2 linked regions of the Actinomadura rubteroloni genome follow. The protein of the gene in region 2 interacts with the protein of the main gene of each other region in a pairwise test. Links are inferred from orthologs where the notes say so. Each region holds a gene or a part of one and is shown on either strand. Other genes may lie near its edges. The genes, in order: thrS and rplA.

Region 1 (3,241 bases), on a different replicon or contig from region 2:
CGGACGCGCGTAGCAGGACCCCATCGTCCCGCCGAGCGCGAGCGTGGTGACCTTCGCGCGGCTCAGCGCGGTGATCGCGACGTCGGGGAACGCGAACGTGCGCGGGGCGCCCTTCAGCACGGTGTCCTGCTTGGACTTCCGGGTGCCGCCGGTCAGCGTCACCTCGACGGTCACGGCGGAGCTGGCCGCGACGTTCACGACGACCTCGACGCCGCCGCCGGTCGCGGCCGGACGGTAGAGGGCGGCGTTCTGGTCGCACCAGTCGACGTTCGTCCCGCCGCCGTTCTGCCGGGGCAGCGGCATCTCGGGCCCGCCGCCGCCCTGCCCGCCGGGCGTGGCCGACGGCGTGGCCGACGGGTAGAGCTGCCCGCTCGGCTGCTGCTGCGGCACGGGGTTGCCGCCGGGGTTCGCGCTCGGCGGGACGGTCGTCGCGCCCGCCTGGCCGGGGCCGGGGGTGGCGGCGGCGCCGACGCGTCCGCCGTTCCCGCGCACGACCGGGACGACCAGCACCGCGACGGCGGCGGCCACCAGCAGCAGGGCGCCGCCGTACCCGGCGACCCGCCACCACGGCGAGTGCGGCGGCTTCGGCGGCCTGCTGGTCTTCATGGACGACTTTCTCCCGGTTTGCACCATCTAGGCGTTGAGGCTACCAAGACCCGCCGGGTGCGCCCGGAGCCCGACGGACCCCGGGCGCGGACCCGGTCAGACCTGGACGCGGGCCTCGACCGCCCGGACGATCTCCTCGACCGCCTCGCCCAGCGGGACGCCGTTCTTCTGCGAGCCGTCCCGGTACCGGAACGACACCGCGTCCTTGGCGACGTCCTCGTCCCCGGCCAGCAGCATGTAGGGGACCTTCTGCTTCTGCGCGTTGCGGATCTTCTTCTGCATCCGGTCGGACGAATCGTCCACCTCGACCCGCACGCCCCGCTCGCGCAGCAGCGCGGCCAGCTTCTCCAGGTGCGGGACGTGCGCGTCCCCGATCGGGATGCCGACCGCCTGGACGGGCGCCAGCCACGGCGGCATCGCGCCCGCGTAGTGCTCCAGCAGCACGCCGAAGAACCGCTCGATCGACCCGAACAGCGCCCGGTGCAGCATGACCGGCCGCTTGCGGGTGCCGTCGGCCGCCTGGTACTCCAGCCCGAACCGCTCCGGCTGATTCGGGTCGACCTGGATGGTGGAGAGCTGCCAGGTGCGTCCGATGGCGTCCTTGGCCTGCACCGAGATCTTCGGGCCGTAGAACGCCGCGCCGCCCGGGTCGGGGACGAGGTCGAGCCCGGTGTCCTCGGCGGCCTCGCGCAGCGCGTCGGTCGCCATCTCCCACATGTCGTCGGAGCCGATGAACTTGGGCGAGTCGTCGCGGGTGGACAGCTCCAGGTAGAACTCGTCCAGGCCGTAGTCGCGCAGCAGGCCGAGGACGAAGTGCAGCAGCCGCTTGATCTCGTCGCCCATGCCCTCCTGGGTGACGTAGATGTGCGCGTCGTCCTGGGTCATGCCCCGGACGCGGGTCAGGCCGTGCACGACGCCCGACTTCTCGAACCGGTACACCGACCCGAACTCGAACAGCCGCAGCGGCAGCTCCCGGTAGGACCGTCCGCGCGCCCGGTAGATCAGGTTGTGCATCGGGCAGTTCATCGGCTTGAGGTAGTAGTCGGCGCCGTCGACCTCCATCGCCGGGAACATGTCCTCGGCGTAGTTCTGGAGGTGGCCGGAGGTCTCGAACAGGTGGCCCTTGGTGATGTGGGGGGTGTTGACGAACTCGTACCCCTCCTCCTCGTGCCGCCGCCGGGAGTAGTCCTCCAGGACCTTGCGGATCACGCCGCCCTTGGGGTGGAAGACCGCGAGCCCGCTGCCGATCTCATTGGGGAACGAGAACAGGTCGAGTTCCGCGCCGAGCCGCCGGTGGTCGCGCTTCTCGGCCTCCTCCAGGAACTTCAGGTACTCGTCCTGCTTCTCGCGCGACTCCCACGCGGTGCCGTAGATGCGCTGGAGCTGCGGGTTCTTCTCGCTGCCGCGCCAGTACGCGCCGCCGGTGCGCATCAGCTTGAACGCGGGGATGACGCGGGTGCTCGGCAGGTGGGGGCCGCGGCACAGGTCCTTCCACCGCAGGTCGCCGGTCTTGGCGTCGAGGTTGTCGTAGATGGTCAGCTCGGCGCCGCCCACCTCGACGTCCGCGCCCTCGCCGGCGTCGGCCGCGCCGCCCTTGAGGCCGATCAGCTCCAGCTTGTACGGCTCGGCGGCCAGCTCGTCGCGCGCCTCGTCGTCGCCGACGACGCGGCGGGAGAACCGCTGGCCCTGCTTGACGATCTCGCGCATGCGCTTCTCGACGCGCTTGAGGTCGTCGGGGGTGAACGGCGCGGGGACGTCGAAGTCGTAGTAGAACCCGTTCTCCACCGGCGGCCCGATGCCGAGCTTGGCCTCGGGGAACAGCTCCTGCACCGCCTGCGCCATGACGTGCGCGGCCGAGTGCCGCATGATGGCCCGGCCGTCGTCGGAGCCGATCGCGACGGGCTCGACGGCGTCGCCGTCGGCCAGCCGGTACGCCAGGTCCCGCAGCTCGCCGCCGACCCGGGCGGCGATGACGGTGCGGCCGTCGGCGTCCAGCGCCTCGCCCGCGGTCGTGCCGGCGGGCACCACCCGCTCGCTCCCGTCGAGGGTGACGCGCAGCTCTGACACGGTGGACACGGGTTCTCCTCGGGATGGTTCCGGTGAATGTGCGGCCGATGCTATCGACTCGGGGTCGCCGGACACCGGCGCGTCTCGGGGGATCATCGTTCTCCTGCCGGGGCGGGCGGCGCGGGCGGAAGACGGTCCCGGAAAGCCGCGAGGCCCCGGGATCGCTCCCGGGGCCTCGCCGCGTGCTGTTCTAGGACGTGCGGCCGTGGCGCCGGGGCGTGCCCGGCGTCGTCGTCTCGATCACGGCGCGCAGCATGGCCTCAGCGTAACCGATTCAGGCGCGGCGCGTCCGGTCCGGCATCGCGAGCCGGTCCATGTCCTCCAGCTCCAGCCCGCGCGTCTCGGGCACCGACCGCAGGACGAACACGAGCGCGAGCGCGGAGAACAGCGTGTAGATGCCGTAGGCGAGGCCGAGCGAGATGCCCGACAGGCCGGGGAACGTCGTCGTGACGACCCAGTTGGCGATCCACTGCGCGGCGGCCGACACCGCGAGCGCCGACGCGCGGATGAAGTTGTTGAACATCTCCCCGAGCATCACCCACACGACGGGACCCCACGTCGCGGCGAA
Region 2 (3,210 bases):
GCGGAACACGCCGGGCGTCACCGGGTTCGTGGGGCTGCTGAACAAGCCGTCGCCGCTGAGCCTGGACGAGGTCGCCAACCTGCTCGCGCCCGAGCCCGAGGAAGGCGCCGTCCGGCCGGAGAAGGCCGCCAAGGCCGCGCCCACCGTGGACTTCGAGGTCGGCGAGTCGGTCACCGTCATGGACGGCCCGTTCGCGACGCTGCCCGCCACCGTCAACGAGATCAACGTTGAGCAGCAGAAACTCAAAGTCTTGGTGTCGATTTTCGGCAGGGAGACGCCGGTCGAGCTGTCGTTCAACCAGGTCTCCAAGATTTGAGATTGTCCGGGAACGCCCTCGCGTACGCGGGGGCGTTTCGCTTCGCCTAGACTTGCTCGTCGGCCCCGCGTCTGCGGGGATGGTCCGGTTCTCGTCTCGATCTTCGGCTGCGAGACGCCGATGAGCCCCGCGACCGCGGGGATGCCGGACCGCCACACTCAGCGGTTCCTACGTCATGGACGAGTCCCTGCCATGCCGTTGCCCGGACGTCCGGGAGTCGGAACCGAAGAAATTGGGACAGAGGAGGGCGCATGCCCCCGAAGAAGAAGAAAATCTCCGCGATCGTTAAAGTTCAGCTCAATGCGGGCGCGGCGACCCCGGCGCCGCCGGTCGGTACCGCCCTCGGTCCGCACGGCGTCAACATCATGGACTTCTGCAAGCAGTACAACGCCGCGACCGAGGCCCAGCGCGGCAACGTGATCCCCGTCGAGATCACGATCTTCGAGGACCGCTCGTTCACCTTCGTCACCAAGACCCCGCCCGCGGCGCAGCTCATCCTCAAGGCCGCCGGTGTGGAGAAGGGCTCGGGCGAGCCCCACAAGACGAAGGTCGGCTCGGTGACCGCGGACCAGATCCGCGAGATCGCCACCACCAAGATGCCCGACCTCAACGCCACCACGCTGGAGGCGGCGGAGAAGATCGTGGCGGGCACCGCCCGCTCGATGGGCATCGAGGTCAAGTGATCCGTCCCCGCCGGGGACGGACGACAGTGGGAGGGCCCTGCGCGGTCCGCACCACGAAGGAGAGAACATGAAGCGCAGCAAGGCCTACAAGGCCGCTGTCGAGCGCATCGACGCCGACCGGCTGTACAGCCCGCTGGAGGCGGTGCAGCTCGCCAAGGAGACGGCCGCCACCAAGTTCGACGCGACCGTCGAGGTCGCCCTGCGGCTGGGCGTCGACCCCCGCAAGGCCGACCAGATGGTCCGCGGCACCGTCAACCTGCCGAACGGCACCGGCAAGACCGCCCGCGTCCTGGTCTTCGCCGGCGGCGCGAAGGCGGAGGAGGCCCGTGAGGCCGGGGCGGACATCGTCGGCTCCGACGACCTGATCGAGCGGATCCAGGGCGGCTTCCTGGACTTCGACGCGGTCGTCGCGACGCCGGACCAGATGGGCAAGGTCGGCCGGCTCGGCCGGGTGCTCGGCCCGCGCGGTCTCATGCCGAACCCGAAGACCGGCACGGTGACGATGGATGTGGCCAAGGCCGTCACCGACATCAAGGGCGGGAAGATCGAGTTCCGGGTGGACCGGCACGCGAACCTGCACTTCATCATCGGCAAGGCGTCGTTCTCCGAGCGTCAGCTCCTGGAGAACTACGCGGCGGCGATCGAGGAGATCCAGCGGCTCAAGCCGTCGGCGGCCAAGGGCCGGTACGTCAAGAAGGCGACGCTGACCACCTCGATGGGGCCGGGCATCCCGGTGGACCCGAACGCGGTGCGCAACGTCGTGGCGGAGCTGGTCGAGGCCTGATCCGGCTTTCTCGAAGGGCGCTTCCCCGAGCGGGAAGCGCCTTTCGTCGTCTCATGGGTCGGTAAAACGGCGCACTGCGGGGTACGCCGCGAGGCGGACCCGGGCCCGGTTCTTTCGTCCCGGTGGGGGATGCCGGGCGGGGGCGCGCCGGACGAGACTGGATCCCGTTCGGACAGGCGACCGAGGAGGAACCTGAGATGAGACGACGAGTCGCGGTGGCGGCGGGCGGCGCGGCGCTGGGCGCCGCGCTCGCGCTGACGGGCTGCAACGCCGACGGCGGCGGGACGACCGGCGCCATGAAGCTCAGTGCGAACGAGGCGCTGCTGCGGACCTCGCAGAAGACGGTCGACGCCGATTCGTTCAAGGCGGCGCTGACCGTCCGGGACGGGGACGGCGGCGGTGAGATCAAGGGGACGGGCTGGTTCCGGCTGCGTCCGCAGCTCGCGTTCAGCGCGAAGCTGGACGGGCTGGGCTTCGGCGGCGCGGGTTCCGGCGTGTCCGCGCAGGCGATCTTCACGGGGAACACGCTGTACGCGAAGGTCCCGCAGGCGGCGCGGTTCGTGGCGAACGGCAAGCCGTGGCTGAAGATCGACGTGGCGCAGGTGCAGCAGCGGACGGGCTTCGACGTCAAGGGCCTCATCGCGCAGCTCCAGCAGATCGACCCGGCGGAGCAGACGAAGATGTTCACCGGTTCCAAGGACGCGCGCCGGGTGGGCGAGGAGACGGTGGACGGCGTGAAGACCGTCCACTACACCGGCACGGTGACGGTCGGCGAGGCGCTGAAGCGGCTCGACGCGCAGCAGCAGGAGAACGCCCGCAAGTTCCTCCCGCAGGGCGCGACGGACCGGAAGCTCACGTTCGACCTGTGGGTGGACGGCTCGGGCCTGCCGCGCAAGGTCGTCACGAAGGGCTTCGGCCGGTCGGGCGGCGCCGGGACGGCGCAGGTGCTCTACAGCGACTACGGCAAGAAGGTGTCGGTGAACCCGCCGCCGGCCGACCAGGTCGGCGCGCTGACCTTGGACGGTCTGCTCACCGGGCACTGACGCGCAAGATCACGTTTTGGTCAGGGCGGTCATCCGCCGGGGCCGGGGACGCGTCACAGAGAGGACAAATGGGCAGAAATGCCCATCGCTCCCCACTCCAGCAGAGGACCAGGCGTGAGATTTCGACGGGCGGCCGTGGGCGCCGCCGTCACCGCCGGGCTCGTGGCGTCCCTGACGGGCTGCCTCGGGTCCGGGTCGGGCCAGGCCGGCGGCAAGGGCGGCGGCAAGGGCGGTGCGGCGGCCGCGGACGTCCGGCTGACCGCGGCGCAACTGCTCGGCAGGTCGGCGACGCGCGCCCGCCAGGTCGACAGCTACACGATGGACGGCACGTTCGAGGGCTCGATCGACGGCCACAAGATCAAGGCCGGTACGAGCATGAAGATG

What was found.
Region 1: the proteins of rplA (region 2) and thrS interact in binary tests that used the Escherichia coli proteins (3 or more experiments, as listed by UniProt). The link is inferred for Actinomadura rubteroloni from one-to-one orthologs.

The regions. Positions count from the first base shown.
Region 1 is NZ_MTBP01000003.1:93,441-96,681, reverse strand. The notes cover bases 193-3,121. They hold thrS (threonine--tRNA ligase), read right to left. Parts: upstream 2,683-3,121; coding sequence 703-2,682; downstream 193-702. Other genes in these bases: BTM25_RS21810 (sugar porter family MFS transporter), read right to left, coding at 2,948-3,121; BTM25_RS21820 (hypothetical protein), read right to left, coding at 193-606. Also shown: BTM25_RS21825 (Asp23/Gls24 family envelope stress response protein), read left to right, coding at 1-13; more of BTM25_RS21820, read right to left, coding at 1-192; more of BTM25_RS21810, read right to left, coding at 3,122-3,241. UniProt on the Escherichia coli protein: Catalyzes the attachment of threonine to tRNA(Thr) in a two-step reaction: L-threonine is first activated by ATP to form Thr-AMP and then transferred to the acceptor end of tRNA(Thr). The rate-limiting step is amino acid activation in the presence of tRNA.
Region 2 is NZ_MTBP01000002.1:1,937,362-1,940,571, reverse strand. Bases 27-2,924 are described here. They hold rplA (50S ribosomal protein L1), read left to right. Parts: upstream 27-1,066; coding sequence 1,067-1,783; downstream 1,784-2,924. Other genes in these bases: BTM25_RS20370 (LolA-like protein), read left to right, coding at 1,981-2,826; rplK (50S ribosomal protein L11), read left to right, coding at 568-999; nusG (transcription termination/antitermination protein NusG), read left to right, coding at 27-316. In the rest of the region: more of nusG, read left to right, coding at 1-26; BTM25_RS20365 (hypothetical protein), read left to right, coding at 2,941-3,210. UniProt on the Escherichia coli protein: One of the primary rRNA binding proteins, it binds very close to the 3'-end of the 23S rRNA. Forms part of the L1 stalk. It is often not seen in high-resolution crystal structures, but can be seen in cryo_EM and 3D reconstruction models.